3 regions of the Streptomyces sp. RK9 genome follow, and region 2 is predicted to be linked to each of the others. Evidence: riboswitches for the same ligand, from Rfam matches in the RefSeq annotation. Region 2 holds a riboswitch; each other region holds the start of a gene.
The links. Region 2 has a riboswitch for cobalamin ahead of AB6L24_RS03410 (prenyltransferase/squalene oxidase repeat-containing protein). Riboswitches for the same ligand answer to the same signal wherever they lie in the genome.
Positions count from the first base shown of each region.

Region 1 (10,105 bases), on a different replicon from region 2:
GAGCAGCACGTGCGACGCCAGGGACAGCATCCGGAAGTCCCACAGCAGGGTCGCGCTGACCGGGACCGGATCGGGGTTGTCGGGCAGCGCCCAGAGCAGCGCGAGGACCGCCACCGCCGTCACGGCGACCGCACACTGCCGCACCGGTACGGGGCGCGCGGCGAGGCGTACGTACACCTGCCACACCAGGAACATGCCGAGCACGCCGATCACGACGGCGCCGAGCCACATCTCCTGCCGGTCGCCCACCGTGCCCGCGTCGCCGACCCCGGGCGGGGCCGCCGGATAGCGCAGCGCGGGGAACAGCGAGACGGCGCAGAACGCGGCCGCGCAGAACGCGAGGGCGCGCGGCCACGGGTTGCCCCGCGGATCACGCCGGTGCACGAGCGCGTACGCGACGGCGAAGAGCACGCCGATCGCGAGCCCCGCCACGACCAGGGCGATCACCAGGCCCGCGTGCTGCGTGGAGCGCGAGAACAGCTCCTCGTGGTGCTGGACGGCGCCGCCCGCGGGCTCGTGCTCGTGCGAACGGGCCTCCTCGGCGCGGATCGCCTTGTCCATCAGGGGTTCGGCGAGCAGCAGCGAGAACAGGCCCGCGGCGAGCCCGCCGAGCGCTCCAGCGACCATCCCGCGACCGAGCAGCGGCAGCACGGGGGAGCCGCCGGTCCGGGCGGGAGCGGCAGCGGTGCGGGAGGTGCCGGCGGCCTCGGGGGTCGCGGACGCCTCAGCGGTCTCGGGCGACTTGGGGGATTCGCCCGGCGGACCGGGAGAGAGGTCGGAGTCGGAGGAGGAGTCGGAGGAGGGATCGGGGGCGGAGTCGGGGGAGGGGGCGGAGGAAGTGCGGGGAGCGGTGGGGGAGTTCGGGGAATTCGGGGACGTCGGCATGGTGCGCGCGGCCCCGATCAGTGGCAGGGGGCACCGAAGAGGTGCCTGCCGTCGTGGGCGAACTCGTGCAGGTAGTCGCCGGTCGCCGAGATCAGCGAGCCGTTGTCCATGAAGACGGCGTAGAGGGCGATCAGTGCGACGATCGCCGCGGCCGCCGCGATCAGCCAGTCGCGGGTCTCGATCGTCGCGGACTGTATCGCAGCCGTGTCGCTGTGTGGTGCGCTGTGCGCAGACGTGACGGACATGCCGGTGAGCCTCCTTCTGGGGTTTCCACGCCCCAAAGCAGGAGGACGACGGGTCAGTTCCTGACTTCCCGCGCGCGAGTGAGCGGTGACTCGCGCGGGGTGACAGTGGCGGGACCGTCCCGGATTCGCACCGGGTTCCTGGCAACCGTCGCCTCGATGTATGGACTTGTCGCCCGGAGAGTCCCAGGTGGTCATGGACACTGTCAACCAGTCCTCGCGCCCCTGACGTGCGGACTCGTGCGCACGGCGCGCACCCCGGCGCGCGGCGAGTGCGAACACAACCTGGCCCGGCCAACGACCCGCTCCCCCCGGAGCCGTCGACCGGGCTGGTCCTCGACCGCGCGCGCTCGAGCTGCGGGAGAAACCCGGCGCCGGCACGGGAGGCCTTGGATGGTCCCAACTGCGTGGGAGGTCCCGACGGTGTGGAAAAGGCAACTCCGGCCGGGGGCTTGGGCCTTAGCACTGACTCTAGAACGGAAGACGGCCGTGGCCTAGAGGGGTTTTGACGCCAAGTCCACAGCGCGCTCCGGAGGGTCACGGGTCCTCGTCGAGCAGGGTCGCGTCGTCCAGGGAGCCTTCGATCACCATGCCGGCGACCACGTCCATCACGAGCCGCTCCCGGCGCGCGTGCCGCCGCAGCGCCTCGAACGCCACGTCCAGACCGGTCCGCCAGCGCTCGGCCAGTATCCCCTTGGCCTGCTCGATGCGGATGCGGCTGGTCAGGGCGGATTGCAGCTGCCGGGAGAGGTCGCGGTACTCGGCGTACGCGCGGTGGTTGTGCAACCCGACCCCGGCGGCGTCGGCGAGCGCCTGCGCGAGCGCCAACGCGCTGTCCTCTTCGCCTTCTTGCGGACGGACGTGGGGCCGGTTCCCGTTCGGTGTCCGTGCCACGAAGACGTTGAGCGCGCCGAGCACCCGCTTGCGGGCCCGCAGCGGCACCGCGAACGTGTCGCCCACGCCCCGCGCCCGGGCCCGCTCGGTGAAGCCGGGCCAGCGGGCGAGCGCGTCGGCCGAGGTGACCCGGACGTGCGGCACGGGGGAGCCGGTGCCGTAGGACTCCAGGCAGGGGCCGTCCGACGCCTGCGCCTCCAGGAGGTCCTTGGCGAGATCACCGCCCTTGTCGCTGACGGCGAGGCGCACGGCGCTGTCGCCGTCGGCGTACATCACCCCGACGGCGAGCACCCCGAGGAGTTCCGCGCAGTGCTGGCAGACGCGGCGCAGGTGGGCCTCCGCGTCGAAGTCGTCGGCGGCAGTGTCGGCGGCCTCCACCAGGGCCTGCGCGAGCCTGCGCGCGGAGGTGCGGTCCATGACCCTCCCCTTCTCGCCCGCCCCCCACGGCCCCTCGCCTACCCCGCTTCGGCGGGCTGTAACAGGTCTCCTACAGGTGGGTCGCCGAGGCGGCCGGGCCTCGTGGGCCGCACCCAGTTATGTCAGGATTGAGCACCGGACTGTGCACCCTAGGGGGAGTGGATGTACCGCAAAATCACAGGTCGCGCGCGGGGCTACGCGGCCAGGGGGGTGTCGGTGACAGTGGCGCTCGCGGGGGCCGCGCTGCTGCTTTCCGGGTGCTCGTCGGACGGTGACGGCAAGGACGAGGAGGGCTCCGGCAGCGGCGTCAGCCAACAGCCCAAGGGCAAGGACCCGTTCTGGGTGAACCCCGAGGGGAACGCCGCCAAGCAGGTCGCCGCGTACGACAAGGACGGCAAGAAGGACGACGCCGAGCAGATCCGCAAGATCGCCGAGCAGCCCGTCGGCGAGTGGATCGGTCCGGAGAAGCCCGAGGAGGAGGCCCAGGGGTACACGGAGGCCGCCGAGAAGGCCGACCGGGACGCCCTCCTCGTCCTCTACAACATCCCGCACCGCGACTGCGGCCAGTTCTCCAAGGGCGGCGCCGCCGACGGCAACGCCTACCGCGCCTGGATCGACGGCGTCGCCAAGGGCATCGGCGACCGGCACGCCACGGTCGTCCTGGAGCCGGATGCGGTCCTCCACATGGTCGACAAGTGCACGCCCGAGCAGTTCCACGAGGAGCGCTACGACCTCCTCAAGGGTGCCGTCACCAAGCTCAAGTCCCTGAAGAACACGAAGGTCTATCTCGACGCGGGCAACGCGGGGTGGTCGCAGCCGGACTCGCTGCACGATCCCCTGAAGCGGTCCGGGGTCGAGCAGGCCGACGGGTTCTCCGTGAACGTCTCCAACTTCCAGACCACGGAGGCCAGCAAGGCCTACGGCAAGACGCTGTCCTCGAAGGTCGGCGGCAAGCCGTTCATCATCGATACCAGCCGCAACGGCAACGGGCCGTACACCGGCAAGGGCAAGGACCCCTGGTGCAACCCGCCCGGGCGGGCGCTTGGCGAGGCGCCCACCACGAAGACGGGGGACGACCTGGTCGACGCCTATGTCTGGGTCAAGCGGCCCGGCGAGTCCGACGGGACGTGTCGCGGTGGCCCGCAGGCGGGGCAGTGGTTCCCGGAGTACGCGCTCGCCCTTGCGAAGGCCAGTAAGTAGGGCGCCCCGTAAGGGGCGCACCACCCCGCCCCGCGGACGGGGCTCGGCTCACGGCACGTGGACCCACTGGGCCTTGCTGGGCGTGCCCTCCTCGTCCGTCACGAAGAGCATGTACCAGCCGGACTCGACCAGGCTGCGGTTCTTCGGGACGGTGACCGTGACCCCCTTCGCGGTCTTCTTCATGTCGAGGGCGATGGACGTCTGGTCGATGTCCGTGACGTGGGTCGAGGCGGACGGCCGGATCAGACGGGCCTTCTTGATCGACGAGGCGTGGGTCGTCGGGAACGTCCCGGAACCGCCGCGCGCGATCTTCTTGGGGCCCGCGCCCAGGGCGGGCCGGGAGCCCTGGTACAGATACGGCGGGGTGTAGATCTCCACGCGCTGCTCGAAGACGCCCGGCTTGGTGTTGCCCTTGTCGGAGTACAGGGAGTCCGAGCCGAAGAACATCACGCGGCCGTCGGGCAGCAGGATCGAGCCCGAGTGGTAGTTGCGGCCCACGAGCGGGTCGGCGACCTTGTCGAAGGTGTTGGACGTCGGGTCGTAGATCCGGGCCTCCTTGATGTTGGAGGCGCCGCGGCCGCGGTAGTCCTCGGAGCCGCCGGAGACGAGGACGGAGTCGTCGGGCAGGACGGACGCCTGCGGATAGCGGGTGCCCTTGTCCAGCTCCGGGCCGTCGCGGAACCGCGGGGCGTTCTCCTTCAGGTCCACGATCCGGGTCTTGGACGAGGAGTCCTTGGACTCGCCGACGCCACCGCCGCCGACCACCATGTACCGCTGGTCCTGCGCGGGCGGCAGCTCCACGGTGTTGGAGGTCTCCAGGAGGTCCGGGTCGCTCATGCCCGGGATCTTCTTGAACTTGTTGGTCTTCAGGTCCCAGACGCCCGGGTCACGGCCGACGTCGTCGGGGCCGTAACCGGCGTTGGAGCCGGAGTAGAAGAGCTTGCCGTCGGCCATCTGGAAGATCGCCGGGTAGGTCGGGAACTGCCGGACGCCCTTGGTGTACGTCCACTTCTTGGTCTCGGGGTCGTACACCTCGTTCTTGCCCGGCACCAGCTGGCCGATCTCGTCCAGGCCGGAGAGGGAGAGCACCTTGCCGTCGGTGAGCGTGGTCAGCGTGGGATACCAGCGGGCCTCGTTCATCGGGTCGACCTTGATGTACTTCTCGGCGATCGGGTCGAACTCGAAGGTGTCCTTGATGCCCTGGAAGTCCTTCTTGTCCAGGGCGAGTTTCTGCGCGATGCCGTAGGTGTTGCGGGTGTCGGCGCCGCTGAGGCCCTGCACGCGGTAGTTGTCCTGCGTGCCGGTCTCGTACTTCGCGCCGCTCTGCTGCGCCTCGACGTAGATGCGGCCGAGGCCCGGGTCGTTGCGCAGGAACGCGCCGGTCTGCTTGTCGAAGACCTTCTTGGCGCGCTCGACGACCACCGGGTCCTTCGACACGAACGTCTTGCCGTTCTTCTTGCCCGTGAACTTGGTGCCCGCGGGCAGCGTGATCGGCTTGTCCGGGTTCTCGTTGTGCACGATCATCAGGCCGCCGGCCTTGGTGACGTCACCCTTCAGCTTCTCGTAGCGCTTCGTGCCGCCCGCGATCAGGAGCTTGCCGTCGGCGAGCTGGGTGTGGCCGGTGCAGAACAGGTCGACGGGCGTCGGGATCTTCTTGATCGTGTTCTTGACCGGGTCCCAGAGCCTGGTGTCGAACTTCTTGTCGTCGAAGTTCTTCTGGTTGTTGCCGGACCCGGCCACCATCAGGATCTTGCCGGTGTGGAGCAGCGACGCGTGGATCGTGTTCTGCCGGTACTCCTCCGGGAAGTCGATGACCTCCCACTTGCCGTTGTCGGCCTTGTACTCCGGCTGGTTGATCTTGTAGTTGTGGTACTTCTCGGAGCCCACGCGCCACAGCCAGGGGCCGTTCATGCCGGCCAGGGCCAGTACCACCGCCGTACCTATCGCGATCCGGCGGACGCGGCGGCGGCTGGACGGGTCTTTCATTGTTCGTGGCTCCCGAGGGCGATCTGCTTGGTCTCGTCATTCGAGGCCCAACTGGGCTTCTGCTGGGGCGCGTGCGGCGCGGGACGTGCGTGCGGGGGCGCGGAGTGCGGTGCGTACTGCTGCGGTGCGTACGGCTGGGGCGCGTACTGCTGCTGCGGGGCGTGCACGGTCGGAGCGGCGTGGCGGGGCTGCGGGACCCGCGGCTCGGTGGGGCCCGGGGCGGGCGCGGTGGACTTCTTCTTCTCCTGCCGCATGCCGTGCCGCCAGGCGAAGATCGGCGCGGCCGTGATCAGCAGCGCGAACGTGGCCCAGATGATCATCGCCGGGTGCGCGTGGTCGTACACGTACGCCGCCGCTATGGACCCGGCGAAGACCAGGATGAAGAACAGGTGGATGCGGAACGTGCCGAACAGCGTGTCCGGGCTCGCCGAGTCGCCCTTGGGCGTCACCACGAACTTGGACTTGCGGCGCAGCGCCGCGTCCATCAGGGAGCGCGCGTAGATCGGCGCCGAGAGCGCCGACATCACCATGCCCGCGACACCGCCGGAGCCCTCGGGCTCGTGCGGCGAGACGTTGTGGCGGCGGTTCCAGATGTACAGGCCGATCTGCAGCGCCGAGGCGTTGCCGTACAGCATCAGCCAGATGGTCGGGTCGATGTTCACGCCGGACGCGCCGAGGCCCAGGAACAGGGCGCAGCTGAGGGCCGCGAGGATCCAGTTCATCGCGGACATCGGGTAGAAGATGACCATCATCGTGTAGTTGAAGAACCGTCCCGGCGGGAGCGTGAACGGTGCCTTCCAGAACTGCTTGAGGATGGTCTCGTAGGTGCCGCGCGACCAGCGGAGCTGCTGGGTGAAGAAGTCCGTCCAGGCGTTGGGGCCCTCGCCGACGGCGAGCACGTCCGGGGTGTAGACCGACTTCCACTTCTTTCCCGTCGCCGGGTTCTTGTGGCGGTGGATCTCGAAGCCCGTCGCCATGTCCTCGGTGATCGAGTCGTACAGGCCGCCGATCTGCTTCAGCGCGCTGATGCGTACGGCGTTGGACGTGCCGACGAACATCGGGGAGCCGTAGGCGTTGCCCGCGCGCTGGATCAGGGCGTGGAAGAGGAACTGCTGGGACTCGGCGGCCTTGGTGACGAACGTGTCGTAGTTGCCGTACACCTGCGGGCCGATGACGAAGCCGACATCCGGGTCGCGGAAGAAGCCGAGCATCCGCTCCAGGTAGTTGGGCATCGGGACGTGGTCGGTGTCCACGGAGGCGAAGTAGTCGTAGCCGTCGCCGTGCGCGTCCAGCCAGGCGTTGTAGTTGCCGTGCTTGGTCTTGGCGCGGTGCGGGCCCTTGGCCTGGTTCCACTTGGCGATGCCCTTGCGGGAGAAGTGGTGCACGCCGAGGCGCGCGCAGACCTCCTTCACCTCCGGGTCGTCGCCCTCGTCGAGCAGCCAGATGTGCAGGAGTCCGCGGTGGCGCAATTTCACCGCCGCTTCCAGGGTCTTCGTCACCATTTCGATCGGCTCCTTGCCGGGCACGAACGAGGTGAGGAAGGCGACGCGGGTGCCGTTCTCGGGCACCACGGGGATCGGGTCGCGGGCGACGAGGGTGGCGTGCGCGTTCGACAAGACGTTCATGCAGCGGAAGAACTCGATCAGGCCGATCGAGACGAGCATGACAATGTCGAGGACGGGCAGCCAGTCGTTGGCCACGTAGTCGCGCTCCGTCCAGTGCTCGGGCTGCAGCAGCCAGGCGAGCAGGACGAGGGAGAGCAGCGGGGCCGCGCCGAGCATCAGCGCGGCGCGCAGGCGGTGCGGTTCCTGGGACAGCAGCGAGCGGTACTGGACCTTGTACGGCTTCGCCGGGTCCGGCTGGGTGAGGGGGCCCGCGAGCCGGCTGTAGTGCTCGTAGTCGTACCGTGGCAGCGACTTCTTGATGCGTCTGAAGCCGCCCGTGCGGTTCGAGAGGACCCGCAGCTGGGTCGTCTGGGACGGGTCGTTGCCGCCCTGCCCCGTCGGCGTCGACGTCATGAGTCATCCCCCCGCACGCGATCGCCCGCGTGTTCGTCGGTCCTCCGCCCGCCCGGTCCCCCTCGACCTTCGCGGACGCATCAGTGGCAGGCCACCTTCCCGTAGGACAGCGAAAGGCGACCTTCCGGTTGCATGATGCCCCCCACGGCATCCGTTCATGAACGCGGGGACCCCCGTCCAGGCGTTCACGCGGGCTCTCTCACTCCCGGCGTGCGAGCCCCCCCAACTGCCCCGTACCGCACGCCTCGTGAGAGCCGGGCAGGGCCCGGGCCTCCCGTCAGGGTTCTACGCGCCTAAGCATGATCGCAAGAGCGAAACAAGCAGTTTACCGGTCATAACTGGGGTGGGGGAGGGCTGTTGAGGCAGGTGCGCTCAGCCGGGTGCGAATGTTACCGAAGTGTTCCCGTATCGCCTGCTCGGCGCGGACCACGTCCGAGGAGCGCACCGCGTCCAGGATCTCCCGGTGCTGACGGCAGGTGACCTTGGGGTCCTGCGGGATGTCCACAAGGTCCGTACGAACCCGGTGGAAAGCATCCCAGAACGCCTCCAGGACCTCGCCGAGCAGGCGGTTCCCCAGGCACCTGTAGAGGGCGGCGTGGAAGGCGCGGTCGGTCTCGGCGCGCACGGCGCCGTCGGGGCCCGCGGCCTCGGCGTCCATGCGGTCCACGAGGGCGTCGAGCTCCGCGAGGTCGGCGGCGGGGATGGACCCGGCGAGCCGCGCGATCAGGCCGGTCTCCACGGCCTCGCGCAGTTCGAGGAGCTGGAGCAGGCTGTCCTCACCGCGGTAGTGGCCCGCGACCGTGCGGAAGGTCAGGCCCTCGATCATCGGGGCCACCGACATCGGTCCGACGTAGGTGCCGAAGCCGTGCCTGATCTCGACGATGCCCATCGCCTGGAGTGCCTTCAGCGCCTCGCGCACCGAGTTCCTGCTGGCGCCGAGGCGCTCCATCAGCTCCGGCTCGGTCGGCAGCACCGCCCCCGAGGGCAGGCGCTGGTCGATGATGAGCTTCTTGATCCGCTCCTGGAGGTCCCGTGGCATGGCGCAACCGTAGCGGTCGCTCCGGCCGGGACCCAGGGGTGTGCGGGGGCGCACCGGCCTGGGGCGTGAGCAGCACGAAGGCCCTCCGCCGGAGCGGAGGGCCTTCGCTGTCTGTGCGCCGCCAGGGACTCGAACCCCGGACCCGCTGATTAAGAGTCAGCTGCTCTAACCAACTGAGCTAGCGGCGCCTGCTGACCTGGAGAACTCTACCCGACTCCCAGGGGTGCTTCTGACCACCGCGGGGTGGCGTCCGGAAGGTGCCGGGGGCGGGGCCCGGGGGGCCGGGCGGGTGGCAGGGGGCGGGCGCTGCATCATTCGGACCGTCAACATGCGCCTTCCCCGGACAGTTGAGAAGCTGACGCATGTGCAGACGCGCGGAGAGACTTTCCCGGGCCCGTTCCCCGACGTCGACGGGAATGCGCCGGAGTGTGAGGGGAATCGCATGGAGGCTGCCCCCGTATTCGAGGAATTCGAGCCCGCGCACGACTGCGACTGCCCGGGCTGCGTGCACTGGCGGCGTTCCGGAGCGCACGCGCTGCCGCCCCGGCTCGGCGGCCACCCGGCCGCGCACGGCGCCCGCCGCGCCCTCGTCCTCGCGGCCGCGGCAGGGTCCGTCCTCGGCCCCGCCCACACCCTGCCCGCGGTGGCGTCCGGGCAGGTCGGAGGGCAGGTCGAAGGGCAGGCGGGAGGGGTGGGCGAGCGCACCGCGCAGCCGGGCGGAGCGCCCCGTACCGCCGCGTCCGGAGCCCTCGCGGGCCTGCCGGGAGCGGACGGCCCCGACACTCCGCAGGGCGGCAGGAGCGCCCTGCACGGAGCGCCGGGGAAGAGCGCCGCGGCCCGCACGACCAGCCGCGCCGAGATCATCACCAGGGCCAAGCGGTGGGTCGCCGCGAAGGTGCCGTACAGCATGCAGAAGTTCGCGGCCGACGGTTACCGGCAGGACTGCTCGGGCTTTGTCTCGATGGCCTGGAATCTCGGCGGAAACGAATGGACGGGCAGCCTGGACCGTTATGCGACCCGCATCTCCAAGGAAGAACTGAAGCCCGGCGACATTCTCCTCTTCCACAATCCGGCGAACCCGGAGAGAGGTTCGCACGTGACCATTTTCGGCGGCTGGACCGACTACACGCGCAGCTATTACCTCGCCTATGAACAGGCCCGCCCGCACGCCCGCAGGCAGGCCACGCCGTACGCGTACTGGAACAACGGCGACCGCTATCTGGCGTACCGCTACAACGGGCTGCGGCCGACCGGTCAGGCGGGCTCGGGGCCGGCGTCGGCGCGGTTCCCCGGGGCCGGGGCGTTCGGTCCCGGCGCCGTCAACGACCACGTGACCCGGCTCGGCGAGATGCTGGTGGCGCGCGGCGGCGCCCGCTACTACCGCACCGGGCCCGGGCCGCGCTGGAGCGAGGCCGACCGGGCGG
Region 1 covers NZ_CP173705.1:370,228-380,332, reverse strand. Annotated here, with positions in the region: gene AB6L24_RS39145 (CbtA family protein) at 1-885, opposite strand, end outside; gene AB6L24_RS39140 (CbtB-domain containing protein) at 903-1,130, opposite strand; cobalamin riboswitch at 1,164-1,315, opposite strand; gene AB6L24_RS39135 (ANTAR domain-containing protein) at 1,665-2,438, opposite strand; gene AB6L24_RS39130 (glycoside hydrolase family 6 protein) at 2,649-3,638, shown strand; gene AB6L24_RS39125 (galactose oxidase-like domain-containing protein) at 3,687-5,624, opposite strand; gene AB6L24_RS39120 (glycosyltransferase family 2 protein) at 5,621-7,642, opposite strand; gene AB6L24_RS39115 (FadR/GntR family transcriptional regulator) at 7,968-8,681, opposite strand; tRNA gene AB6L24_RS39110 (tRNA-Lys) at 8,796-8,869, opposite strand; gene AB6L24_RS39105 (peptidoglycan-binding protein) at 9,124-10,105, shown strand, end outside.
Region 1: another riboswitch for cobalamin. It lies ahead of AB6L24_RS39140 (CbtB-domain containing protein); the one in region 2 lies ahead of AB6L24_RS03410 (prenyltransferase/squalene oxidase repeat-containing protein).

Region 2 (10,105 bases):
AGCCGGGAGCCCGCCGTGAGGTAGGCGGTGCCCTTCTTCAGGTCGGGGCCCTCACCGGCGCGCCACGGCGGCCGCACACCGGAGGTCGGCGGCTTCACCGGGTCCGGGTCGGAGGGGTCGGTGGGGTCGACGGGCGGCTTCGTCGGGTCGACGGGCGGCTTGGTCTGGTCGGGGCGCTTGGTGGTGAGCGACGCCAGGCTGGTGCGCGCGCCCGCGAGCGCGGCGGCCCAGGTCGGGAAGATCGCCGGGTCGGTGGCGCCCTCGTCGGAGCCGAAGCCGCCGGACTTCGTCTGCTGCCGCGACAGCCAGGACACGGCGGCGTCCGCGCGGACCGTGTCGCCGAGGAGCCGCATCGCCTGGGCGGACCTGCCGGTGGCGGTGACGTCCCCGGTGGTCACGCCCGGGTAGGCGGCGACGGCGCCGGTGGGCAGTTGGGCGCCGCGCAGGTTCTTGCGGGCCTTCGCGACGGCGTCGGCGTGGCCGCCCGCCTGCTGGAGGGCGATGGTCGCGTACGGGGTGGTGGCGGGGTCGCTGTAGGAGCAGGTGTCGCCGTCCCGCATCAGCGTCGGGCTGAAGCCGCCGTCCTTGCACTGGTGGGCGGCCACGCGCGCGACGGCGTCGGCGGGGATCTTCCGGCCCGCGCGGTGCAGCGCGAGCACGGCGAGGGCCTGGGTCTCCACGTCGCCGACACCGGGGAAGTCGCCCTTGGCGACGCAGTCGGCGGTGCCGCCCGCGGTGCACACGCTTCTGCCGAGGTCACGGGCCAGGTTGTGGCCGCCGAAGGAGTGCGGGTCGCCCTCGGTGCTCTCGGCGAGCAGCGCGAGCAGGGCCGCGCCCAGCGGGCTCGGGGCCTTGTCCGTGCCCTGCGGGTAGGCGAACTCCTCGGTGCGCGCCGCGAGGTAGGACTTCATCCGGTCGAGCGTGGTGCTGCGGCCCTTGGTGGCCGCGAGGGCGAGGGCGGTGTTCGCCGTCTGGTAGAGGTTGGCGTTCTCGGCGCCCTCGTCGCGGACGTGGTCGCCCTCGGTGAGCCGGCCCCGCAGCCAGGCGTCCGCGGCCTTCAGGTCGACCTTGCCGGGCTTGACGTCGGGCGGGTTGTCAGCGGGGTCGGTCTGGCCGCCCGCGCGCACCTGGGCGGGGGTGAACGTGGGGCCGCCGCTGGTGCCGTCGGGGTCGGTGGCGCCGAACACCCAGGCCTCGACGGAGCCGTTCTTCGACTTCTGGCTCATGGCGCCGAGCGGGCTGTAGGTCCAGTAGTCCTGGCCGGGCGGGGCGATCCAGTACGACCAGTACGCGGTGGCGGGCGGAGTGAGCCTGCACTTCTCCTGGCCCGGAGTCGGGTACTGCTTACCGGAGTTGAACCTCTTGTGGCCGAGGCGGCAGATGAACGCGGGCCCGTCGTGCTCGGTGCCCTCGGTGCTGAATCCGGCCTCGTGCAGCAGGTCGTAGCCGGTCGTCGGCGTCGCGTCGCAGCCGCGCACCACGCCGCCGCCCCAGTCGGCGAAGTCCACCGCGACGACCGCGCCCTTGGTGCGGGTGCAGGAGCTCATCGGATCGGCCGCGGCGGGAGTGGCCGGGCCGAGCAGCAGGACGCCGCCGCCCAGCGCTGTCGCGGCCGCGCACAACAGCGCGACGCCTCTCGTGCGTATGCTCCGGACCCGTCCGGTTCCCTGCCCCACCACTGCCCCCTGGGCATCGGCCGCGGCGGAATCCGCGTGGTGGCAGGCCCGGGGCCGGGGCCCGCGTGGAGAAACCGTCCGAACCACGCCGTAGTCCGCGACGGCGTCAATCGCTAGCCCTCAGTCCAGGTAATCCGGCTCGCCCGCCGGGCACTTGAGGTGCTCGGCGAACCTACGGTTGCGGGTCAGCGCCGGACTTCGACCGGCTTCCCCTGATGACTGAGCTTGGAATCGGCCGAATTAGAGCACAGTTGCGAATGCGGTGGCAAGGGTGTGCGGGTTCTGTGAGGTTCGAGTACCGTCCTGTGCTGCCGATCGGGGGAATCTGGTGCGAACCCAGAGCTGACGCGCAGCGGTGTGGACCGGCAGGGAGCCGGGCCGAGCCCGAATGCCCGAACGGCCAGCGTCAATGGACGTCGACCCCACGCGCTCGGGCGACGGCCGCGTGTCGTCCGGCTCGGGTCCACGCACAGGGGACCGGCCGCGGGGGGACGTGAGGCCGCCGCCCCCTCACCCCGGGAGCTCCCCGACATGACCTCGTCCCGTGCCGCCCGTCGCACCCTCCTCGCCGTACCCACCGCACTCGGCGCGGTGGGCGCCCTCGTCCTCACCGCGCTCCCCGCGGCCGCCACGGCCACCCCCGGCCAGATAGCCACGTCCAGGACGAACGGCGTGAGCTATCTCAGATCCCTGCAGGGCGCCGACGGTTCGTACGCCGGCGCGGGCCTCTCCAACGAGTGGGCGTTCTCCGCGTTCGCCTCGGCGGGCACGGCGGCCGCCGACGTCAGCCCCGGCGGCGACACCTCCAAGAACGCCCGCACCGTGTACCGCGCGCACCTCGCGGCGGCGGGCTGGCCGGGCACGTCGCCGGTCGTCACCGACTACGAACGCGGCATCATCAACGCCTACTCGGCGGGCATCGACCCGGCCCGCGTCTCGGCGAGCCGCAACCTGATCGCGGACACCTACGGGCACTGGCAGAACTCCGCGCCGGGCTACTGGGGTTCGCCGTCCAACTTCAACGGCACGGTCTTCGCCCTCATCTCGCTCGGCGGCGCCAAGACCCAGTCCGGCGCCAAGCGGGTGCCGCAGGCGCTGCTCGACAGGTCCGTCGCCACGGTGCGCGCCAACCAGCACAACGACGGCGGCTGGAACTTCGGCAAGGCCGAGGGCGACCCCGACGCGCTCGCCACGCCCGGCGACATCGACATGACCGGCGCCGCGATGGCCTCCCTGTGCGTGTCCGGGGTGCCCGCGACCGACCCCGCCATCACCAGGGCCCGGGCCTTCCTGAAGTCGAAGCTCATCAACAACTCCGGTGCCTTCGCCGCCCTGTTCGGCGCCAACACCGACTCCAACGGCTGGGCCGTCTCCGGCCTGAACGCGTGCGGCATCAACCCGCAGACCGGCGACTTCCTCACACCCGCGGGCAAGACCCCGGTGGACTTCCTCATCGCCCAGCAGTTCAAGCCGGCCGGCGGCTTCAAGTACCTGCCGACCGACACCACGCCGTCCGCGTACGCCTCCATCGACGGCCTGCGAGCCGTGGCCGGGGGCGGCTTCATGGCGGCCCCGCCGACCCCGACGACGGCGGGCGCGTCCCGCTGGGCCGCCACCTCCGACTTCACGCCGGGCACCGCGACCAGCCTGGCCCTGACCGTCGACGACGGCACGTCGCTCAAGGTCTGCTCCGTCGCCTTCACGCCGACCGCGAAGACCACCACGCTCGGCGCGGTCCTGGACGCGGCGTCCTCGTCGGCCACCCCGGCGGGCTGCGTCACGTCCGTCACCCCGGGCAGCGGCACCGGCACCATCACGGCCCTCAACGGCAAGGCCAACAGCGGCAGTTCGATCTGGAAGGCGAGCGTCGACGGCGCGGCGGCCGCGGTCGCCGCGCGCGACAAGGAGATCAAGCTCGGCGACACGATCTCCCTCCGCTACGGCAGCTGACGACGGCGGACCGCCGCGCCGGGCAGGCCGGTCCTGCCTGCCCGGCGCGCGCGTCCTATCGCTCGCGCTTCTCGCGTCGCAGCAGCGCCCGCAGATGGTGCTGCAACGGCTGTCCGACGGCCGCGAGGTCGTGGACGAACGTGAGTGTGCCGTCGGCCAGGGTGTAGCGGCGGCGGGTGGCGTCGACCTCCTTGGCGGTGGGGGTACGGGCCACTTCGTGGGTGCTGAGGTCGACGGCGCCGTCGGCCGCGTGGCCCACGGAGATCTCCGCGATGCCCGTCGGCTGGGTGATCAGAGCCTCCACCCTGCCGTCGGGCTGCAGCCGCCACCAGCCGCTCTCGCGCGCCGAGGGCCGCAGCGGCACGTCGTCGCCGTCGACGAGCCAGGCCCGCGCCTCGTAGCGGAGGAAGGGCCGCCCGTCGTGGCTGAAGGTGACCTCCTGCGCGTACGTGAAGTCGGCGTCGAGCGTCGGGTAGGTGCCCTGGCCCCGGCCGCGCCAGGTGCCGAGGAGCCCGAGGACCGGCGTGAGCAGCGCGTGCGGCGCGGGTGCCTCGTCGGCGCGGAGGCCGTCGGGGTAGGGGTTCTCCGGTACGGCGTCGAACACGGGGTGCGCTCCTGAGGTCGAGGGCGGGGTCGGGCCGGCCTGAACGTCGGGGCCGGGGCCGGGTGGAAGCCTAGAACGCCGCCGGCTACGCGGGCGCCCGCCCCGCCCCCGCCCGCCCGCCGTCCGCGAGGAAGTCCCGCACCGCCGCGACGAACGCGCCCCGCTCCTCGTCGAACCCGGTCCGCGGCCGCAGCCAGCGGTCCTCGGCGGCCAGGTGGTCCCAGGACACGGGGTTGCCCGCGACGGCGAGCAGCCGCCGCAGGTCGTCCTCCGTCAGGACGCCGCTCTCCACCGGCGCGCCGTCGTCCGCCAGGACGCCGCTCCCCCGGATCAGGTACTCCAGGAAGTCCAGGTCGTCGGGGCGCTCGTCCCCGTCGCGGTCGCCCCAGCGCTCCAGCATGTCGTGGGCGACGAACGCGCAGCCGTGGGCGTCGTCCTCGCACCACTCGGCGTTGCCCGGACACCAGCGTCGCTCCAGGGCGCGCAGCGCGGACCGCACGACGGCCCGCCGGGCGGCGTACCGCTCCATGCGCGCGCACCGCTCCCGCACCGCCTCCGCGTGCCGCACGACGCACTCGGGACCGAGCACCCGCAGCCCCGCACACGCCTCCGTCAGCGCCTCGCTCCTGGACCGCAGCACCTCCGCACGGGACCGCGCCTCTATCTCCCCGAGCCGCCACACCACGTCGGCGAAAGCGTCCGAGGCGCGCAGGAACACCGTCCAGGCCTCGCACCGCTGCGCCTCGAGCCGCAACTCCCGCTCCACGGCGGCCTGCGAGCCCACCGACTCCAGGGCGACGCGCCGCCCGAACACCGTCTGCCAGCGCGCCACCATGACGGCGGCGAGCGCCGCCACCCCCGAGAAGGCCGCTCCCAGCGCCGTGAGAGCCGTGTGCACATTCTGTACGCCCATGCCGCGCAGCCTGCCGTCCGGCCGCACCGCGCCCCGGCATATGACAGCAACAGCACGCACCTTGTGCCCATCGGGGCCCAAGGGTGTCGCCCCCTGTCCACGACCGACCGATCAGGGTGGGAGCACCGCACCCACCCTCCCGCCTTCCGCCCGGCCGCCGACCGTGCCTGACGTGAGGGGCATGGAGAGCCGGCACCAGCTCGCGCCGTCCCGGTCGCCGTCCTCGTACCCGCACGCCGAGGTCAGCCCGGCGCTGCTGCGCATGATGACGGCCTGGCACACGGGACGGACACCGCCGGGCCGGTTGCCGTACCGTCACAAGTCTGACGTAGCGTGTCGGCATGTCCACGCCGCCACCACCGCCCCCGCAGGGCTTCGGCCCAGCTCAGGCCCCCTACGGGCAGCAGCCCCCGCCGTCGCCGTACGCCCCGCCGCAGCACCCGGGACAGGCCCCGCCCCAGGGCCAGTACGCGCCCTGTCCTGCTGCGCCCGGGCCCGCGCCCTGGGGCGGGCAGTACGGCGGACCGCCACAGGGCGGGCGTCGCACCGGCAAGGTCCTCGGCATCGTCGGGGGCGTCGTGGGCGCCGTCATCGTGATCCTCGTCGCGCTCGCCTTGATCGGCAGCAGCACGGACGCCGGGTTCCCGGAGGCGAAGTACCGGCTGCGGATGCCGGGCACGCTGCTCAACGGGACCTACAAGCTCGCGCAGGACCTCTCCGACACGGCGGGCCGGAAGGTGGTCGAGGAGAACAAGAACCGCTCCAACGTCCGGGACCCGAAGGCGGTCGTCGGCCAGTTCAACGGCAGGGGCACGTTCTCACGGAACGCGCTCGTGGTCTCCGGGATGTACGGGCGCTTCAAGGATCCCGGCGAGGCGCGCAAGGACCTGATGGAGGGCTCGGCCGACGCGGACGGCGCCTCGGTCGCCGTCCCCGCGCGGGACATCACCCCCAAGGGCTCCGACCTCACCGTGCGCTGCCAGGTGCTCAAGTCGTCGCAGAACGGCGGGACGAGCAACGTCCCGCTGTGCGCCTGGGCCGACGACAACACCGGCGCGGCCGTGGGCCTGGTCACCCCCGAGAGCGCGACGCAGGACCCCGACGAGATCGACCTCGACAAGCTCGCGGAGACGACGCTCCGGGTGCGCGAGGACATGCGCGAGCCGATCGGCTGACGTACCGGCATCTGGGGCGGGCGGCCTGGGGGTCGCCCGCCTGGGGGCTGCCCGCCTGAGGGCCGCCGGCCTGAGGGCTGCCCGCCTGAGGGTCGCCCGCCTCACCCGTGCCTCGTACCCGCTCCACGCATGCCTCCCGCGACCGTCGCAACCTCCTCGCAACGTCCGGCCGCGTTGACTGGACCGGCCGCGCCGTCACGGTGCGCCGTCCGCCGTCCGCCGTCCGGAGGAGTGCGATCGCCCATGGCCGAGACCCCGCGCGTGGAACTCACCGCTGCCGCCGCCGATCTGCTGCGGCGGCTGCGGGCGGCCCACGGCCCGCTGATGTTCCATCAGTCCGGCGGCTGCTGCGACGGCAGCGCGCCGATGTGCTACCCCGACGGTGAGTTCCGCACGGGTGACTCCGACGTCCTGCTCGCGTCGCTGGACGTGGCGGGGGTGGCGGAGCCAGTACGGTTCTGGATGTCCAAGAGCCAGTTCGAGGTGTGGAGCCACACCCGGCTCATCGTCGACGTCGTGGAGGGCCGGGGCAGCGGCTTCTCCCTGGAGGCGCCCGAAGGCGTGCGTTTCCTGATCCGTTCCCGGCTCGTCGGGACGTAGCCATCGCCGTCTGGTCAACTCCTCCTGCCACTGGGACAGTTGGCAGCCCGTCCGAGACGAGGGGGACCTGTGACACGGTGTACGCGACGTAGTGGCCGGCGCAGAACCGGCACCCGGCGATGGGCGGCCCGAAGAGGCCCCTTCGCCGTTCTGACCGTCCTGACCACACTGGCCGGTGCCGCCCTCACGGGGGCGGCACCGGCCAGCGGCGCTTCCGGCGGCGGCGCGGCGGCGAGCACGCGGGTCGCGCCCGGTGTGGAGTACCGGGACTTCGACATCCCGACCCCGCGCGGCCCGGCCCACGCGCACGTCCTGGAGGTGGACCTGCGCGATCCGCGGGTCCGCCTCGGCCTGCTCCACCCCGGCGCGGTCGGCGCCCGGCAGACCGTGTCCGCGATGTCCGACACCGCCGGCGCCGTCGCGGGCGTCAACGGCGACTTCTTCAACATCACGGAGACCCAGCACCCCGGCGTCGAGGCGACCGGCGCGCCCGTCGGACCCGCCGTCGCGTCCGGCCGGGACCTCAAGGCCGCGGTGCCGAACGGCCAGCGCTTCGGCCCCGCGCTGCCGCCCGGCACCACCACCGAGGACGTCCTGGGCGTGGGCATCGACCGCAGGGCACGCCTCGACCGCATGGCCCTGGACGGCACCATCCGCACCCCGTCGGGCCGGCTGCCGCTGCGCGGCCTCAACCAGTACGCCCTGGCGGAGGGTTCCGTCGGCGCGTTCACCAGCGCCTGGGGCCAGACCTCCCGCGTGCGGGCCACCTGCGGCACCGACACCGACCGGGGCGCGCCGTGCAGCACCGACACCTACGAGGTGACGGTGCGTCACGGCCGGGTCGTGGACCGGGCCGACACCCCTGGCCGCGGCCCCATCGCCGAGGGCACCACGGTCCTCGTCGGCCGCGAGGCGGGCGCGCAGGAGCTGCGCAAGCTGTCGCCGGGCGACCCGGTGCGGGTGCGCCACCGCCTGGTCGCGGCGACGTCACGCGTCCCGTACAGCTTCGCGCTCGGCGGCTACCCGCTCCTTCGCGACGGCGCGCCGCTGCCCGGACTCGACGACCGGGTCGCGGCCGTGCGCACCTCGGCGGGCGTCTCCGCCGACGGCAGGCGGCTCTACCTCGTCGCCCTGGACGGCGGCCCCGAGTTCCGCGCCGGTCTGACGATCGCCGAGGTCGCCGCCTCCTTGCGCGCCCTCGGCGCCGACGACGGCTTCAGCCTGGACGGCGGCGGCTCCAGCACGCTGGCCGCGCGGGAGCCGGGCGCGCCCGCGGTCTCGGTGCGCAACCATCCGAGCGGCGGCGCGGAACGCCCGGTCCCCAACGGCATCGCGGTGTTCTCCCGCGGCTAGGCCGGTACGGGTGCGGGGCTCCGCCCGGTCACGGTGACCCGTCCCGCACCGCCACGAGCCCGTTGAACACGCCCACGTACGCCGTGCCGTCCGGGCCGAGCGTCACGGGCGCCCAGTTGTTGTCGTACGCGACGCCCGTGCCGGTGAGCCGCTTCCAGCGGGGCTCGCCGGTGCGGAAGTCGACGGCGGTCAGGTACCAGGCGTCGATGCCGAGGCGGTGGGGCTCCTTCGTGTAGAAGTACAGCAGCCCGTTCGTGGTCGACAGCTTGGGAACGGTGGACGGCGAACGCACGGGGCTCTCCCACACGGTGTCGCAGCCGCTGCCGTCCGCACGCACGTCGACGCGGCTGACGCCGCCGACGACGCTGCGGCCGAAGGTGAGCGAGGTGATGTTCTCGTAGCCGTAGTTGTTCTCGACGACGAGGCTGTTCCCGTGGCTGATCAGGGAGTTGTCGGTGGTCGAAGCGCCGGATCCGAACACGGGGACCTCGCAGACCAGTCGGCGCTCCTCCGGCACGTCGGGGTCGCGGCGGTAGACGAGGACGTGCATGCGGTCGTCGGCGTTGTCGGTGATGGCCACGTAGTCCTCGTCGGTGCCGAAGAGGTCGGGCGTGGTGCCCGAACCCTGGTTCACCGAGCCGGGTTTGGTGCCGGTGCCGCGGTCGTAGGTCCGGCGCCAGAGGACCTTCGGGGTGCCGTCGGCGGCCGCCTCGAAGCTGTACAGGGCGTGGTCGGAGACGATCGACACGCCGTCCTCGGCGACGGAGAACGAGTTCTGGATCTCCTCGCCGCCGAGCCGCACGGAGCGGATCGCGCCGCTGTCGGGGTCGACGGTGCCGACGCGGCCCTGCCGGGTCACCCACCAGATCCGGCCGTCCCAGTCGGGCATGACGGAGGTGACCGGGTCGCAGGTGCCGCTCGGGTACAGGTTGGTCCACGACACGCAGTCGTGCGGGACGTGCGCGGTCAGGTCCCAGTCCTTCTCGACGACGAACCGCCAGCTGCCGTCGGGCGCCTGCTCGTGCGCGAGCCGGACGATGTGCTGGCGGGAGTCGGCGAGGACGAGCCGGTCCTTGTCGTCGAGGTAGGAGTAGGCGCCGCCGGAGGTGTCCTTGAAGATCTTCGAGAAGTCGAGCCGGGTGATGGCCTCGATGGTGGAGGGGCGCTGCGGCAGCTTGTACTCGGCGAGGGTGCGCAGGGTCCCGGGGTCGAGCAGCTTCACGAGGAAGCCGGAGAACGTGCCGCAGACGGTGACGATCCGCCCGTCCTTGTCGAAGGTGACGGTCGCGCACTCACCGCCGAGCGCCGCCATCTTCTCGCTGGTCACCCGCGGTTGGTGGCCGAGGGGTCCGTTCCAGGGGTAGGTGCCGCTGCCCGCGGCGTCGGCGTGCATGCCGCTGCGGCCGTTGGCGGCGAGGTGGGGGTGCTGCGGCGGCGGGTCGCCGGGGACGGGGCGGGCCGTGGCGGGCTGCCCGGTGTACGGGGCGACGAGCCGGTGGCCGGGGGCGTTGGGGATCTCGTCGGCGTGCGCCGGGACGGTGAGGACCGGCAGGACGGCCGCCGTCAGGGTGAGGCACAGCGCGAGGGCCCGGCCGCGGTTACTTCGGGTAAGGCGTGGCATGGCCCGAAGCTAGGGCCGACCCCGTGAAGTGTCCATGTACGTGCGGGAGTTGTTCACGCGGCCGAAACGATCACGCCGGAGCGGGCCGCGGCGCGAAGCCCGGCGACCGGAGACGTCAGGGCCGGAGACATCAGAGAGGGAGGCCTCAGGGCCGGAACCCTCAGCGCCGGGGCCGTCAGGGATGAATACCGCTGACGATGTCCGCCGTCGCGT
Region 2 covers NZ_CP173703.1:805,261-815,365, forward strand. Annotated here, with positions in the region: gene AB6L24_RS03410 (prenyltransferase/squalene oxidase repeat-containing protein) at 1-1,547, opposite strand, end outside; cobalamin riboswitch at 1,782-1,930, opposite strand; cobalamin riboswitch at 1,995-2,070, shown strand; gene AB6L24_RS03415 (hypothetical protein) at 2,208-3,626, shown strand; gene AB6L24_RS03420 (FABP family protein) at 3,682-4,230, opposite strand; gene AB6L24_RS03425 (hypothetical protein) at 4,316-5,143, opposite strand; gene AB6L24_RS03430 (hypothetical protein) at 5,485-6,318, shown strand; gene AB6L24_RS03435 (DUF779 domain-containing protein) at 6,562-6,918, shown strand; gene AB6L24_RS03440 (phosphodiester glycosidase family protein) at 6,988-8,271, shown strand; gene AB6L24_RS03445 (hypothetical protein) at 8,300-9,892, opposite strand; gene AB6L24_RS03450 (hypothetical protein) at 10,068-10,105, opposite strand, start outside.

Region 3 (10,105 bases), 1.8 Mb from region 2:
GCGACGCCGTGATGGATCTCGTACCCCTCGACGTGCTCACCGAGCGCCTCGCCGACGGGCCGCGCCAGGGTCTTCTCCCGCCGGAACGTGACCCGTACGGGCAGCAGCCCGAGCCCGTCCACGGTCCCGGCCCGCGACTCGACGTCGTCCTCGATCCGCTCCCCGAGCACCTGGAAGCCGCCGCAGATCCCGAGGACCGGCCGGCCCTCGGCGGCCCGGCGCGCCAGCGCGTCCGCGAGCCCGCGCTCGCGCAACCACTCCAGGGCGTGCACGGTTCCGCGCGTTCCCGGTACGACGACGAGGTCCGCGTCGACGAGTTCCTCGGCCCGGTCCACGAACCGCACCACGACGCCGGGTTCGGCCGCGAGCGCGTCCACGTCGGTGAAGTTGGACATCAGCGGCACCGCGCACACGGCGATCCGCAGCACGTCCGCGCCGACGGGCGCCGCCACGACGGACTCCCGCACCGCCCCGCGCAGCGAGACCCGAAGACCGTCCTCCTCGTCGATGCCGAGCCCGTGCCGGAACGGCAGCACGCCGAAGGTGCTCCGCCCGGTGAGGTCGCGCAGCATGTCGAGGCCGGGTTCGAGCAGCGACACGTCCCCGCGGAACTTGTTGACGAGGAAGCCCGCGACGAGTTCCTGATCGGCGGGGCTCAGCAGCGCCACGGTCCCGAAGAACGACGCGAACACACCCCCGCGGTCGATGTCCCCGACCACGACGACCGGGAAGCGGGCGGCCCGCGCGATCCCCATGTTCACGATGTCGGTCCGCCGGAGGTTGATCTCGGCGGGACTCCCCGCCCCTTCGCAGATCACGGCGTCATACGTGCCCCGAAGCTCCTCCAGGCATCCCACGACGGTGTCGAGCAACGCCTCCTGCCGGCCCCCGTGATAGCCCCGGGCACTCATCTCGCCCACCGGCTTCCCCATGAGCACGACCTGACTCGACCGGTCGCTCCCCGGCTTCAACAGCACGGGATTCATCAGCGCACTGGGCTCCACCCGAGCGGCCTGCGCCTGCATGGCCTGCGCCCGCCCGATCTCGGCCCCTTCCCGAGTGACGAACGAGTTCAGGGACATGTTCTGCGCCTTGAACGGCGCGACGGAGACTCCCTTGCGGGAGAGCCACCGACAAATCCCGGCGGTGACCACACTCTTCCCGGCGTCGGAGGTGGTCCCGGCAACCAACAGCCCACCGCTCACGCGCCACCTCCAGGTCGCTGTGACTGCGCATGTGGCGCGGGCTGCCCGTGCTGCTCCGGCAGCCGATTGCCTGCCGTCTCCCGCTGTGGGCGATCGTCCCGCAGGGCGGGACGGGTGGGCACAGCCCACGGCGCCGGGTGCCGCTTGGTCGCGCGTGCACCCCGTGCAAGGTCAGCGGCCACAGCAACACCCAGGGCGAGCCACCCGACCCTCCGGGACAACTTCACGGCCCGCTCGATGTCGCCCACGGCGACAGCCCGCCCCTCGCCGTTGAGGACAGGCCGATGCTCAACCCGCCCCGCGTAGGACAAGGTCCCCCCGAGCCGCACCCCCAACGCCCCCGCGAAGGAGGCCTCGACGACCCCGGCATTGGGGCTGGGATGCTTCGAGGCGTCGGCCCGCCAAGCCCGCACCGCCCCCCGAGGGGACCCCCCGGCGACCACGGCGAGCACGCCGGTGAGCCGAGCCCCGGGCCACCCGGCGACATCATCGAGCCGAGCAGAAGCCCACCCGTACCGCAGATGGCGCGGGGACCGGTGCCCGACCATCGCGTCGAGCGTGTTGACGGCCCGGAACCCCAAAAGCCCCGGCACACCCCCGACGGCCCCCCACACCAACGCCCCCACGACGGCGTCGGACGTGTTCTCGGCGACGGACTCGACGACGGCCCGGGCGATCCCGTCGGCGTCGAGCGCCGCGGGATCACGCCCGCACAGATGGGGCAGCCGCTCCCGGGCGACGTCCACGTCCCCCGCGGCGAGGGCGCCCCCGATGGCGCGCGCCTCCCGCGCGAGGGAGGTCCCGCCGACGACGGCCCAGGCCGCGGCGGCGGTCAGCCCGACGGAAGCGGCACGCGAGCGGCGTACGGCGAAAGAAGCGAGCGCACCGGCGCCGACGGCGCCCCCGGCGCACACCAGGGTGTGCAGCGCGCCCCACCCGCGGTGGTCGCGCCACAGCACCCGCTCGACGGCCCCCGCCGCACGCCCGAACGCGGCGACCGGATGCCCGCGGCGAGGATCGCCGAGCAGCAGGTCACCGAGGAGTCCGGCGGCGGCGCCGTACGCGAAGTCGCGATCGGCACACATGGGGGTCAGCCCGCCGACACGCGGCGGAGGGCTCTCGGCCGCGACGGGGCCCCGGGCGGAGCAGGGGACGGCAACGGGCGGCCGCGCATGGCGATATGTCCTCACTCAGGGTTTCCGCGCCCTGGTTCGACGAGATCGGCGGCGAGAGTTCCTGGCTCCCGGGGATCGCGTCGGATCGCCCGGTGACAGTGGCGGGACCGCGCCGGATTCGCACCGGCTTCCTCTCCTGCCGCCGTAAATGGCTCCGGCAGTCCACCACGGCCCACGACGCCCGTCAACTCGCTGTTGACCTGCGACGGGAGAGTGTGCGGAGCTCCACACGGAAGGTTCCGGGGGCCGGTTTACGGCTAGGCGGGAGCAACGCCCGTTCGTAAACTTGAACATGACAGCAGGAGAGCGGCGCGGCATGCGGACCCGCTCGGGCGACGCCGACTCTTGTGAGCGCACGGGGCAAGGGGGCGGTGTGGCCGACGCGTACTTACCGGCAGCGCAGTGGTTCAAGAGCAGTTACACCGCCACGGCGGGCGGCGATTGTGTGGAAGTGGCCCGTCCCGGCGATCGGGTGTGGGTGCGTGACTCCAACCGCCGCGGCGAGACGCACCTGGCCGTGACGCCACCGGCGTGGCGTGCGTTTGTGAGGGCGGTGGCCTCGGGGAGAGTCGGGGTGGAGTGACCTGTCCCAGCGTGCGCACGGAAGGCTGGAGACCATGGGGGTTGAGAGCAGGCAGCTGCCACTGAGCAGGCATGTCCCGCCGTCCACCAGGCGGCTCGCCGTGGTGGTGTACTGCGGACTCTGCGGCTGCGTGGCCGCCCTGACGGGCGCGCTCGCCTCCCTCCTCGTCGAGGGCGTGCCGTTACGGCTCGTCGTGTGGCTGGCGACGTCCGCCGCCGTGGCGGTCGCCGCCGGTGTCGTGTGGGGCCGTGCGTCGCTCATCCCGCGCCCGCCCGTGGAGCGGGTCCGTCCGCGGACGCCCCGTCGGCCGGCGGGCGGGGCTCGGCCGGAGCGGCGGGGTCCTGGCGGCGGCCGCGCCTGAGGATCCGTACGACCCAGCCCACGGCGGCGGTGAGCAGTCCGCAGACGCCGCTGAGGACGACGGCGAAGTGCCAGGGGCTGATGTCGTAGTGCGCGACGACGCTCCGGCCGATGATCACGACGGGTGCGATCGTCACGACCACGACGGCCAGGCACAGCGAGACGCAGCCCGTCTTGGCGAGGAAGCTGAGCGTCTGCAGTTCCTGGGAGTGCAGGCTGCGCCGGTGCTCGTGGTCGAGGAGCCGGTCCAGCTCGCGGGCGAAGTCGGGGTCCTTCATACCCTCCCGGATGAGGTCGTTGACGTGGGTGGGGGCGGCGGGTGCCGTGAGGTCCTGGCCCGGCGGCGGGTCCGCCTCGCCCGCTCCGTCGGCGCCCGCAGGGGCAGGGACCCCAGGGGCGCCGGGGGAGCCGGGGGAGCCGTCCGGGGCGGCGGCTTGCGCGGCCGTCAGGTGGTGCCACAGCCACCGTGCCAACATGACGACCCACATGGCGCGAGACCTCCCCTCGTCCCGGAGCGGACGGCTCCGAGAATCAGCCTGCGAAGCCTTCCCTGACCTCGCTGATCAGGTCGATCGCCTGGCTTCCGCTGTACGCGATCTCCTGCAACTGCTCGAAGCAGTCCTGGAAGTTGGCGACCAGCTCGTAGTTCTCCCGGGTCGCGATGACGGCCTGCGAGAACTCCACGTAGATCAGGTCGTCGTCGTCCTTGAAGCCGAGGAGGGCGAACGGGGTCTGGGTGCTCAGCAGCGCCCCGGCGGTGAACGGCAGCACCTGGAGGGTGGCGTTCGGATGCTCCGCCACCTCCAGGAGCCGCTGCAATTGGCCGCGCATCACCGCCGGGGCGCCGATACGGCGGCGCAGCGCCGCCTCGTCCACGATGAAGTGCAGGTCCTCGATCCCGTTGTCCTGGTCGAAGACCCGCTCCTGGCGCGCGGTGCGGAACTCCACCAGGCGGCGGCGCGTGTTCGTGTCGCTGACCTCGGGGGTGGCCAGGGCGTCGGCGTACTCCTCGGTGTGCAGCAGGCCGGGGACGACGATGGGCTGGTAAGTGCGCAGGGAGACCGCCGCGGCCTCGAACCCCAGATATTCGGAGAACCGGGGATTGGCGACGTCCGACCACTGCGTCCACCACGACTGGCCCTTCGAGCCCCGAGCGGCGTTGACGAGCTCCGTCACCTTCTCCTCGTCGTCCACGCCGTACTGACGCAGCAGTGCCCTCAGGTCCGTCACCGAGACACTGACGGTGCCCTTCTCGATGCGGTTCAGCTTCGACAGTGACCATTCGAGTTCGTTCGCCGCCTCACCCTGGGTCTGCCCGGCGTCCTCACGGGCCTTGCGCAGGGCGATGCGGAGCTTACGGCGGTTCAGGCTCGGGTCCAGTTCGCTGGGCATGAGGCTCCTTCACTACGACCAGGAGTCAGCTCGCCATGAAGCCGTACGAAGGGCAGCGATACGAAGGTATGCCTAACGCAGACTGGCCCTCCGCCGTGCAGCGCAGCGCAGCCGCTCTGTCTGACATATGTGCGCCCGACCCTAGCAGAGTGCTGCTACCCAGTATGCCACATGTCTAATCGAACATGAGCGAGTCGCAGTGTTGCCTGATCGCGGATGATCGCTAGCGCGTGTCGCCCGCGCGGTCCGCGGGCCTCCTGGCCAGGCGCCGGAACGCCGAAAAGCCCTGAGGGGCGGCCAGTTCGGCCGCCCCTCAGGGCTTTTCGGACGGGGCGCTGTGGCGCCCGCGCCGTCAGACGACGATCAGATAGATCCCGTACGCGACCGCCGCCACGCAGAGCGCGAAGCAGGCGTACGCCCCCAAGCGCGCCGGTACCGCGGCCGTGCCGCCCCCGGCGGTCCGCGCCTGCTCCTGCTTGGAGAGGCCCACGATCCCAAGGGTGAACAGGCCCACGAGGGCGACGGTCACCACGAGGCTGACTCCGAAGACGGAGCCGAGAGCTGCCCAGTCGATCTTCATGCTGCTGCTTCCTTACACCGTGGCGGGCCGGGCGGAGTCCGCCACGGAGGGGGCGGGCGCGGCGCCTTCGACCGCGGAGGTCCCGGTGCCGGTGGTCACCGGGCCCGCCGGGGGCGGGGTGACGGCGGCGATGGCGGTGGTCACGACGCCCGCGGGCTCGGCGGTGCCGGCGCCGGGGGTGCCGATCTCGTCGGCCGTGACGTTCGTGTGGTCGACCGGCTGGCGGCGCGACAGCGACCAGATGACGGCGGAGCCGCCGACCAGGAGCGCGGCCGTGGTGGCGATGCCCCAGGTGCCCTGCTTGGTGAGGAGCTCGGCGCCCGCGCCGACCAGACCGGCGGCCGGGAGCGTCAGGCCCCACGCCACGAACATCCGCGTCGCCGTGGACCAGCGGACCACGCCGCCCTTGCGGCCGAGGCCCGCGCCCATCACGGCGCCGGAGCAGACCTGGGTGGTGGAGAGGGAGAAGCCGATGTGCGAGGAGGCGAGGATCGCCGTCGCGGCGGACGTCTGCGCCGCGAAGCCCTGCGGCGGCGCCAGCTCGGTGAGGCCCTTGCCCATGGTGCGGATGATGCGCCAGCCGCCCAGGTAGGTGCCGAGGGCGATGGCGACTCCGGCCGAGACGATGACCCACATCGGGGGGTTGGCGCCCGGGTTGAGCACGCCACCGGTGATCAGGGCCAGCGTGATGATGCCCATCGTCTTCTGGGCGTCGTTCGTGCCGTGGGCGAGCGAGACGAGCCCGGCCGACGCGATCTGCCCGGCGCGGTAGCCCTTCGAGGTCGCCTTCTCGTCCGTACGGCTGCTGATCTTGTACGTGAGGCGGGTGGCGAGCGTCGCCGCGATGCCGGCGACGAGCGGGGCGGCGACCGCGGGGAGCAGCACCTTGGTGACGACCGTGCCGCCGTTGACCGAGGACCAGCCCATCGACATCACGGCGGCGCCGATCAGGCCGCCGAACAGGGCGTGGGAGGAACTGGACGGCAGGCCGAGCAGCCAGGTCAACAGGTTCCAGAGGATCGCGCCCACCAGGGCCGCGAAGATCACTTCGGTCTTGAGACCGTCTTCATTGATGATGCCGCCGGAGATGGTCTTGGCGACTTCGACGGAGAGGAACGCTCCGACGAGGTTCAGCACGGCGGACATGGCCACCGCCGTCTTGGGCTTGAGAGCGCCGGTCGAGATGGTCGTCGCCATCGCGTTGGCTGTGTCGTGGAAACCGTTCGTGAAATCGAACACGAGAGCGGTAACGATCACGATCCCGAGGAGAAGCGTGATGTGTTCCATTTACCCAGGCTTCTGTTGGACGTCAGTGGCTCGTGGAACGTAGGCAACCTGGATGAACGGAAAGTGAACTGGGTTGGGCCGCACGGTGACTCGAACCGGGGTGCCGTCACTCCACATCCTTCCGGCATACACCCACTCGGGCGGCGGGGTGATGGCGAGGACCCGTGGGGGGCCCGGAATTAGGCCGTCCGTGGTCCTTTCGGGCGACCCCCGTTCGAACCGCTGAGCTGGGCCGTCGAGCCGGGGAAGAGATCCTGATCACCTGCCGTGACCGGCGCCGTCGTCGGACCGCCCACAGGTCTCAAACCTCCGGCCGTGTGGCGGTGCCGTGTTCCAAGGCTCCACGGACTCCCCCCATTCCATTCCATGGCCCGCCCCGATGCCCGGACGCCGCGCTCACCCGGCCCCCGCGGCCGCGCCCTCTGGCAGGATCACCGCATGACTGAGCAGCGGCACGACACCACTGCGGGCGCGGGGCGCGAGGCGCTCGCGCGGGCCTGGGACGAGCTGGTCGCGACCGCCCGCAGGACCGTGACGGACGGCCTGGTCGTCGGCACCTCCGGCAACGTCTCCGTGCGCGTCGGCGACACCGTCCTCGTCACCCCGAGCGGCGTCCCCTACGACCGGCTGACGCCCGCGGACATCCTCGGCGTCGGCCTGGACGGCGAGCGGCTCCTCGGCACGCTCGGCCCCACCAGCGAGCTGCCCATGCACCTGGCGATCTACCGCGCCACCGACGCCGGGGCCGTCGTCCACACCCACGCCGTGCACGCCACCGCCGTCTCCACCCTGGTCCCGGAACTCCCGCCCATCCACTACATGACCGGCGCCCTCGGCGGCCCCGTCCGCGTCGCCCCGTACGCCCTGTACGGCACCGACGAGCTGGCCGAGCACATGCTCCACGCCCTGCGCGACCGCACGGCCTGCCTGCTCCAGAACCACGGCACGGTCGCCTACGGGGACTCCCTCTCCCAGGCCTTCGACCGCACCGCCCAACTGGAGTGGATGTGCCACCTCTGGCTCACCGCGACCTCGGTGCCCGGCCGCACGCCGAGCATCCTGTCCGCGGAACGGGTGAGCGAGGCGGGGCGGAAGTTGAAGGGGTATGGGCAGCGGGGGGTGGGGGTGGACGGGCTTGCCGGGACGGACGGGTCCGCCGGGGTGGCTGGGTCCGCCGGGGCGGACAGGGCGGACGGGGGCTGACCTCGCCCCCGAGGCGGGGCGGGCGTGGCTCGCGGTCGGGGTCGGCTCGGTGAGCCGGGCGAGTACGGGCCGGGACGCGGTGCGGGGTCGTGGCCGGGGCATGGGAAGGGGCCGGGACCGGGGCGCGGCTGACGGCCGGGACCGGGGTGCGGCTGACGGCCGGGACCGGGGCGCGCGTGGCGGCCGCGACCGGGTCGCGGGTCGCGGCCGGGACCGGTCGGTGTCCCCGCACGGAGCGCACTCCCGCGCCGCCGCCCACTGGCCGCGCTCGCCGACCCCGCAGACACTGTTGGGGTGCGCCCTGCCAAAGCGACGACCGCCGTCGTCACCACCGCAACCGCCGTCCTAGGCGCCACCGCCCTCGCCATCGCGGCCGGGCGCTACGCCAGCGACGCCGCCCTGAAGGCCCCCGCGGGCCGCCCCCTGCCGACGGAACCACGTCTGACCGTGCACTCCACGGCCGCAGGACAGATCGCCCTCACCCGATCCCTGGCCTCCGGGCGCCCCGGCCTGTACGGCCTGAGCGGCGACGGCTGCCACGCCGTCGTCGGCCCGGTCCTCGACGCCGCCCCGCACGAGGCCGACACCGTCGTGCGCCGCCTCGAACGCGTCACCCACGGCACCCTGGAGCCCGGCGCCCGGGTCTGGTTCACGCCACAGGTCCACATCGGCGACCCACGCGGGGCGCTCGGCATCGACCACGCCGACGTCGACGTCCCCGGCGAACTGGGTCCGCTGCCCGCCTGGTTCGTGCCCGGCGCCCGCGACACCTGGGTGATCACCGTGCACGGCCTCGGCACCACCCGCGAGCACCCGATGGTCGTCATGGACTTCCTGCGCCGCCAGCAGCTGCCGGTGCTCGACCTCGCCTACCGCGGCGACCTGGGCGCGCCCCGGCCACCGGACGGTCTCGGCCACCTCGGCGAGACCGAATGGCGCGACCTGGACGCCGCCATCCGCTACGCCGTGCGCTACGGAGCCCGCGACGTCGTCCTGTACGGCTGGTCCACCGGCGCCTCGATGGCCCTGCACGCCGCCGCCCGCTCCGCCCTGCGCGACCGCGTCAAGGGCCTGGTCCTGGACTCGCCGGTGCTCGACTGGGAGACCACGCTGCGCGCCCTGGCCACCGCCCGCCGCACCCCCGGCGCGCTGCTCCCGCTGGCCGTGCGCGCCGCCCAGGGCCGCACCGGTCTGCGCGGCGACCGCCTCCCCGACGCCGCCGACCCCGCGGCCCTGCGGGTTCCGACCCTCGTCCTGCACGGCCCCGGCGACACCGTCGCCCCCTGGGAGCTCTCCCGGGCACTGGCCGGAAAACGCCCTGACCTCGTCACCCTGCACACCGTTCCGGATGCGCCCCACGGCGCCATGTGGAACGCCGACTCCGCACGGTACGAAGAGGCGCTGCGCCGCTTCCTCACCCCCTTGATGTAGCCGATGCGACCCCCTTCCCACCTCCGGGCCTGACGCTCCGCGACCGCTCTGGGGTCCGCTTGCCAGGCCCCCGACGGGATTCCGTTTGGGTTTTCGGACCGTCAACAGGAAGACTGCTCCCGTGACGTCCCGTATCCCGCGCGACTCCCGGCTCCACCTCGTCCGCACACCGTCCCCGAGGGCCGAAAGGCGAGCGGAGGCGGAGCGCGGCCGAGCGCGCGGCCCCCTCGGCGCCCCCGGCGCGGTGACCCAGCGCCGCTCGCGCCGTCCCGCGCCCCCGCCGCCGGAGGGCACCCCCGCGCCCGCCGAGCTGGCCCGCCAGGCCCGCGCGGGCCTGGCGAGCGCCGTACGCGTCGCCCGCTGGGCCGACCAGGCCCTGCGTCCCGACACCGGCCCCCTGCGCGCGGCGGGCAAGGGCAAAGGCAAGAGCGAGACCACGACCGGCGCCGCGAAGGGCGGCAGGGACGGCGGCAACGGCGGCAAGGACAGCGGCGCGGGGGCCGGCCCGAAGGCCGGACCGCACGCCGACGCGGACGCCGGGACGGGCAAAGGGACCGGCGGCGCCCTCTCCGACGCGACCGCCGAACGCGCGGCCGCCGCACTGGACATGACGGTCCACCAGGTCCGTGCCGACTGGGACACCGCCCGCCTGGCCGGACTCGTCGAGGTGCACGGCGGCACCGCACGCCCGGGCTGGCGGCTGCGCGCCTGGGACCGGGACGACGCCGCGGTCCTGCGCGGCTGGGTCGCCCTGTTCGACGCCTGGTCGCTCGTCCACCCCGCCCCCGCCGAACTGCCGCCCGCCACCGTCGCGGAGGCCGTCGAGGCCGTCCCCCAGCTCCTCTCCTTCCTCCAGCTGTCGGCGGGCCCCGTGCCCGTGCCGCAGCTC
Region 3 covers NZ_CP173703.1:2,626,932-2,637,036, forward strand. Annotated here, with positions in the region: gene AB6L24_RS10605 (cobyric acid synthase) at 1-1,205, opposite strand, end outside; partial or broken gene AB6L24_RS10610 (cobalamin biosynthesis protein) at 1,355-2,290, opposite strand; cobalamin riboswitch at 2,413-2,554, opposite strand; gene AB6L24_RS10615 (DUF397 domain-containing protein) at 2,697-2,963, shown strand; gene AB6L24_RS10620 (hypothetical protein) at 3,221-3,811, opposite strand; gene AB6L24_RS10625 (helix-turn-helix domain-containing protein) at 3,855-4,715, opposite strand; gene AB6L24_RS10630 (hypothetical protein) at 5,068-5,295, opposite strand; gene AB6L24_RS10635 (anion permease) at 5,308-6,582, opposite strand; gene AB6L24_RS10640 (class II aldolase/adducin family protein) at 7,021-7,785, shown strand; gene AB6L24_RS10645 (alpha/beta hydrolase) at 8,080-9,216, shown strand; gene AB6L24_RS10650 (hypothetical protein) at 9,338-10,105, shown strand, end outside.
Region 3: another riboswitch for cobalamin. It lies ahead of AB6L24_RS10610 (cobalamin biosynthesis protein); the one in region 2 lies ahead of AB6L24_RS03410 (prenyltransferase/squalene oxidase repeat-containing protein).